2 regions of the Brucella pseudogrignonensis genome follow, and region 2 is predicted to be linked to the other one. Evidence: riboswitches for the same ligand, from Rfam matches in the RefSeq annotation. Region 2 holds a riboswitch; the other holds the start of a gene.

Region 1 (3,417 bases), on a different contig from region 2:
GCTCAGAACTCACCGACCCACAGGTTGGCTCAGAACGACTGCTTTATCGTCTGTTCCATGAGCGTGGCGTGCGCGTGTATGAATCGATCCGCGTTGAGGATAATTGCTCATGCTCGCGCGAGAAGATCGAAGGTGTGTTCAATAATTTTTCGGCTGAAGAGATTGAGGACAGCGTCAAGGACGGCAAGATTTCGGTCACATGCGAATTCTGCTCAACGACCTACGAGTTCGATCCGGCGCAGTTTGCGAAGTAACAACTATTATAAGGCGGCTCTTACCAGCCGCCTTTTTTAATTCAGTGTCCGTCTTGTTTCTGGAATATCCAGCGAGAAGGCCGGAATGTCGACGTCAAATGAATTTCCATCAGGTGATTGCATCTGATAGCGCCCGACCATGACGCCTGATGTTGTGCTCAGCGGGCATCCAGATGAATATTGATAAGAGTCGCCGGGATTGAGTGTTGGCTGTTCGCCAATCACGCCAGCGCCGCGCACTTCCTCAATCCGGCCATTACCATCGGTAATCTGCCAATAGCGCGAACGAAGCTGAACACTCTGCGATGAATTGTTGGCAATGGTGATCCGATAGCCCCAGACATAGCGGTTTTCGTCCGGCTCGGACTGGTCTTCGAGATAAAACGGCTCAGCCGTTACCTCAATATCCCGTGTTACCGCTCTGTACATGCGCACCCGCCTTAAAATTATACTGTGTCATTGTCTTCTATCGCCAAACTTGCGGGTAAGGTCAACGATTTGTGGCTGCAACTGCCGGAATGTTCCGGCAATTGCTCTATTTGGCACTATCAATCAGCGCGCAGCGGCAAGCGCTTCCAGCACGTCTTCAACAAGATCATTCTGATCTTCAAGACCAACAGAAATACGCAGCATACCGTCAGAAATACCGAGTTCTGCGCGTGCTTCGTCCGAGAGGCTCTGATGCGTGGTTGTAGCCGGATGAGTGATGATGCTCTTCGCGTCGCCCAGATTGTTGGAAATGCTGAAGACCTGCAACGCATTCTCAAACTTGAATGCCGCTTCCTTGCCGCCTTCGAGTTCGAGCGCGATCAGTGTCGAGCCGCCGGTCATCTGTTTTGCAATAATGTCTGCCTGCGGGTGGTCGGCACGGCCCGGATAGATGACTTGCTTAACGCCTGCCTGACCGGCCAGCGCATCGGCAACGGCTGCCGCCGATTGCGTCTGCTGACGCACGCGAACGCCAAGCGTTTCCAGACCCTTCAGCATGATCCATGCATTGAATGGGCTCATGCCTGGCCCGGTGTGACGGAAGTAAGGCTGTAGCACTTCTTCGGTCCATTCCTGATCGGAAAGAATGATGCCGCCGAGGCAACGGCCCTGACCGTCAATATGTTTGGTGGTCGAATAGACGACGATATGCGCGCCGAGTTCCAGAGGCTTCTGGTAAAGCGGCGTTGCAAAAACATTGTCAACGATCAGCTTTGCGCCGATTTCATTGGCAATCTCTGCAACGGCTGCAATGTCGATCACCTCAAGCGTCGGGTTCGATGGGCTTTCGAGCAGCATCACTTTGGTGTTCGGACGAACAGCTGCCTTCCAGTTTTCAATCTTCGAGCCGTCGATGATGGAGAACTCAACGCCATAGCGCGGCAGCAGCGTTTCAATAATGTAGCGCGATGAGCCGAAGACGGCACGCGCACAAATGACATGCTCACCTGCGTGGACCTGACAGAGAATGGATGCGGCGACAGCCGACATGCCGGAGGTGAAGGCGCGTGCATCTTCTGCACCTTCGAGCGCGCACATGCGCTTTTCAAACATGTCGGTGGTTGGATTGGCATAACGCGAATAGATGAACCCCGGGTCTTCACCTTTGAAGCGCGCTTCTGCGGCTTCTGCTGTCGGGTAAAGAAAGCCCTGCGTCAGATAGAGAGCTTCGGACAACTCTGCAAAGCCGGAACGCAGCGATCCTGCATGAACGAGCTGCGTTGCCGGGCGTAACTTACGGGTAGTCTTATTCGTCATTTTTCCAACCTGTCGAAAGCTGGTCGGCCGGGACCTGGAAAAGCCTCGGCGGCCAATAAAAAACCGGCCTCGCGAACACGCAAAAGGCCGGTAACGAACCGCGGCCTTATTTTAGCGAATTCTTTAACGTGGCTGCAAGCCGGCCGGCCAAATCACCACGGAACGTTTTTTCCTTATGCCTGTTGCGCGAGGCCGTCAATGCTTGAATGGTCAGTTTTTAGGAAAAGCGCTGCCTGAGAACAGCGCATGCACTGTGATTCCTGCGGAAAACCCGCAAACCATAGGCCTTGAGGGTTGGCAGGAGCGCTTTGAACGGTCAATGGTCATAGACCGATTTTAAGTAATTCACGGAGTTCAGTGGTATGACACAGAGGGAAGCAGGAATTCTGGCAGATGCGGATATTGCCGCGCTGTTTGAAAGCGGTTTGCTCAAATCTGCGCGTCCATTGGATGCCGATCAGATTCAGCCTGCCAGCCTCGATTTGCGACTGGGTGCGAAAGCCTATCGTGTACGCGCATCCTTCATGCCCGGTCCGGGAACGCCGGTCATCGACAAACTGGAGCGCCTCAAGCTTCACGAGATCGATCTGACCGCTGGAGCGGTTCTTGAAACCGGCTGCGTCTATATCGTGCCTTTGCTTGAAAGCCTGTCGCTTTCGCCGGAACTGTCGGCTTCTGCCAATCCGAAAAGCTCGACGGGCCGCCTTGATATTTTCACCCGCGTTATCGCCGATGGTGCCCAGGAGTTCGACAAGGTGCCCGCTGGCTATCATGGCCCGCTTTATCTTGAAGTGAGCCCGCGCACTTTCCCGATTGTTGCGCGCACCGGTTCGCGCCTGTCGCAAATCCGTTTTCGTCAGGGCCGCGCACAGCTCACCGAAGCGGAACTTGCAACACTGCATCAGAACGAAACGCTGGTGGCGGCGGAACAGCCCAATATCTCGGGCGGCGGCATCGCACTTTCCGTCGATCTCTCGGGTGATAAAGACAAGCTGATCGGTTATCGTGGAAAGCATCATACGGCGGTTGTCGATGTCGACCAGCGTGCTGCGCATGATGTTCTCGACTTCTGGGAGCCGATCTATGATCGTGGGTCACGGGAACTGGTGCTCGATCCGGATGAATTCTATATCCTTGTTTCGCGCGAAGCGGTGCATGTGCCGCCGCTTTTCGCAGCAGAAATGACGCCTTTCGACCCGCTGGTCGGTGAATTCCGTGTGCATTATGCAGGCTTCTTTGATCCGGGCTTCGGTCACACCGCTGCGGGTGGAACAGGAAGCCGAGCGGTTCTGGAAGTACGCAGTCATGAAGTCCCGTTCATTCTCGAACATGGCCAGATTGTCGGCCGTCTTGTTTATGAGCACATGTTGAAACGCCCGAAAGCGCTTTATGGTATCGATCTTGGATCGAACTATCA
Region 2 (3,417 bases):
CGCGCCTGACGCGTATCGATATTCCGAAACTCGGGCCACATTGTATCCTTGGCCAGCTCTGCAATGATTCCTGCGAGTTCAACGCCGGTCGGTCCCCCACCAACCACCGAGAATGTCAGCAATGCCTGCCGCTTTGCAGTATCGGCTTCACGTTCTGCTCGTTCAAATGCAAGAAGCAAGCGGCGGCGAATGGTTGTGGCGTCTTCCAGCGCCTTCAGACCGGGCGCCACTTTTTCCCAGCGATCATTGCCAAAATAAGCGTGACGTGCACCAGTTGCTAAAACCAGTGTGTCGTAGTCAATCTCGCTGCCGTTTTCGAGTTTGACTTTTTTAGATGCCGTATCGACGTCGACAACGGTGCCAAGCAGTGTCGTCACTTCTTTACGGTCCTTGAATAAATGGCGAATTGGCCATGCAATCTCTGATGTTGCCAAAATCGTTGTGGCAACCTGATACAAGAGTGGCTGAAAAAGGTGATGATTACGCTGATCGACAAGCGTAATGCGAACATTTGCGCCTTTCAGATCATGAATTAATTGCAGGCCACCAAAGCCTGCACCGACGACGAGGATATGGGGGGTATCCGGTCCGTTCATTGAAGCTATACACCTGAATTTGGCGTGATTACGAGTCACGCTGATAGAAGTTAGTTTCGCCTATAAAATAACGCTACCAGACTGATCGTAAAGAGCTTAACGGCAAAGTGAAGCTTATTCATGATAAAAATTATCATGTTTTGAAAAACGCTTACCTATCCTGATATTATCCAGCGAATATTGCTCTGATTTCGCAGACCTTGTATATGGTATAACTCTATGTAAATGCGTGAAGAAAACCATGCGGCCTGTATGCAGCGCACAAAATAAGGGTAACCCGCGACAGAAGCGGGCATCTAGGAAATTAGTCAATTAATCACGCTTCGACGTGGGATAGTCGAGCCAATGGTCCGAAACATCACCAAGTCTTAAGCTAAAAGTCGTCGCGATGATTCATATGACGCACATAGGCAAAAGCGGTACCTGCCAAGACCGGCAAAATAACCAGCGCCATCCAGAAGAAAATATTGCTCATGTTACCCTCCCATTCTTAGTCATGTTAACACAATTTAAAGATATGTGAATAACTCATTAATCCAGCAGTTGTTCCATAATAAAAATTGAGGTCACTCCGATAAATACTTGGAATGCGGTGTTTTATTTCGTCTTATTTACAAGGATAAGAATCCTGTCAGTTAGCCGTTTGCGAAATGAGTTTCCAACATTGCGTTGCTCCGACACTCAATAGCTATTGCCAGAAAGTGATTGTTTGATTAGAACTGGCCTTACATCAAGAGTTGGGGCGACGCCCAACGCCAACCTGCCTTCCCGGGCAAGGTGGTACTTCCTGAAAAGGAAGGATGTGGCCCAACCGGCAAATATACGGATGAAGCCACACGCGTCTGCCCCGATAAAACGAAGGACTGACGCGCATGCCTATTAAAATTCCTGACGATCTGCCTGCTACCAGTGTTCTCGAAGCAGAGGGCGTTATGGTGATGCGTGAGGCAGATGCTGTTCGTCAGGATATCAGGCCGTTGAAAATCGGCCTTCTCAATCTGATGCCAAATAAAGTAACCACGGAAACGCAGATTGCGCGTTTGCTCGGTGCAACACCGCTGCAACTGGAATTGACGCTTGTGCGTATCACCAATCACGTAGCGCGCCACACGCCTGCCGATCATATGCTGTCATTTTATCAGCCATGGGAAGATGTCCGTAATGAGCGTTTTGATGGCTTTGTAATTACCGGCGCGCCTGTCGAGCGCATGCCGTTTGAAGACGTGACCTATTGGGATGAGATGCAACGGGTTTTCGACTGGACGCAAACCCATGTCCATCGCACACTCAACATCTGTTGGGCTGCTCAGGCGGCTGTGTATCATTTCCACGGCATGGGAAAATACGATTTGCCGGGCAAGGCGTCGGGTGTATTCAGCCAACAAAACCTTGAGCCATCTTCTCCGTATCTGCGCGGTTTCTCTGACGACTTTGCTATTCCGGTTTCACGCTGGACGGAGGTTCGCAAAGACGACATTCCATCAGGTAGCAATCTCAAAGTTCTTGTCGATAGCCCTGAAAGCGGTCTTTGTCTGTTGGAAGATCCAAAGCATCGTTCGCTGCACATGTTCAACCATGTTGAATATGATACGACCTCACTTGCAGATGAATATTTCCGGGATGTTCAGCTGTCGCCGGATACGCCCGTTCCCGCAAATTATTTCCCGAATAATGATCCCAGCCGCAAACCGCAGAATTGCTGGCGTGGACATGCCCATTTGTTGTTCGGCAACTGGATCAATGAGATGTATCAGTCCACGCCATATGACCTGGAAAATATTGGCAAGTCTTGAAAATGATTAAGCTCATCCCAAATTTGGGATGAGCTTTTTTATCAGGATGAACTTGCAAAACGCTGCACAAACTTATGCCATTGATCTTCACTGCCGTAGAAAACGTTGAGATCAATTTTTTCGTTGACCCCTTGCGACAGGCCCGATCCAGAATATTGCCAGAACAACCAGCGGCGGCCCGGATAGACCTTAGAAGGGTGCTGAGCTACTGCGCGAAGCCAGAACGGGTAATCGGTAAAGGCGCCCTTGAGATTGTCATCGTAAAAGTCGGGCGCTGTATAAATGACGGGGCGCTTGCCATAATGACGCTCCAGCGCATCCATGAATACCTGCATTTTTTCACGGACCTGTGCAGGCGACGGGCGGCGTTTACATGAGGAATCGCCATTCCATTCCACATCAATCACCGGCGGCAAGGCATCAGGATCGTTTGGCACGTTGCGGATAAACCAGTCAGCTTGCTGGCTCGCAACACGGCACCAATAGAAGAAATGGTATGCGCCGCGCTTAAGACCTGCAGCCTTTGCTTCACGCCAGTTTTTACGGAACATCGGATCAAGATGATCGCCGCCGTCGGTGGCTTTGATATAAGCGAAGTTTGCACCGTTCTTACGCAATGTTGCCCAGTCAATATTGCCTTGCCAGCGAGAAACATCAACACCGTGCACGGCGTGCTGACGGGGAGAGGCCTTGCCGAAATTGATTGGCTTGGCATCGCGGAAACGCTGTCCATACACACGAGAACGCTGCGCAGGTGCTAAGCGAACCGGTGGATAGGCCGCAATCTCTGGCTTCGGCATTGAAACAGGCGTGATGATGCGTTGCTCAGTGGGCTGTGCGACAGGCGCAGGAGGGGTGGCTTTGAATGGCCCTGCGTCGGGCACAGGCCCGGCCCATGCCAGCACTTCCTGTTGTGGAACAGGCGGCAATGTTTGTGAGGTTCGTGCAACATCCGTAACGGGTTCTGCAGGTCTTATGACAGAGCCGGTCAGATCAGCAGATGGTTGCGGCATCAGGCTGTCTATGCC

The links. Region 2 has a riboswitch for S-adenosylmethionine ahead of metA (homoserine O-succinyltransferase). Riboswitches for the same ligand answer to the same signal wherever they lie in the genome.
Region 1: another riboswitch for S-adenosylmethionine. It lies ahead of RI570_RS08235 (O-succinylhomoserine sulfhydrylase); the one in region 2 lies ahead of metA (homoserine O-succinyltransferase).

The regions. Positions count from the first base shown of each region.
Region 1 covers NZ_JAVLAT010000001.1:1,711,008-1,714,424, forward strand. Annotated here, with positions in the region: gene RI570_RS08225 (Hsp33 family molecular chaperone) at 1-254, shown strand, start outside; gene apaG (Co2+/Mg2+ efflux protein ApaG) at 291-683, opposite strand; gene RI570_RS08235 (O-succinylhomoserine sulfhydrylase) at 807-2,000, opposite strand; SAM riboswitch at 2,089-2,169, opposite strand; gene RI570_RS08240 (2'-deoxycytidine 5'-triphosphate deaminase) at 2,363-3,417, shown strand, end outside.
Region 2 covers NZ_JAVLAT010000002.1:970,894-974,310, forward strand. Annotated here, with positions in the region: gene RI570_RS15840 (NAD(P)/FAD-dependent oxidoreductase) at 1-596, opposite strand, end outside; SAM-I-IV-variant riboswitch at 1,319-1,428, shown strand; gene metA (homoserine O-succinyltransferase) at 1,469-2,389, shown strand; gene RI570_RS15850 (GH25 family lysozyme) at 2,431-3,417, opposite strand, start outside.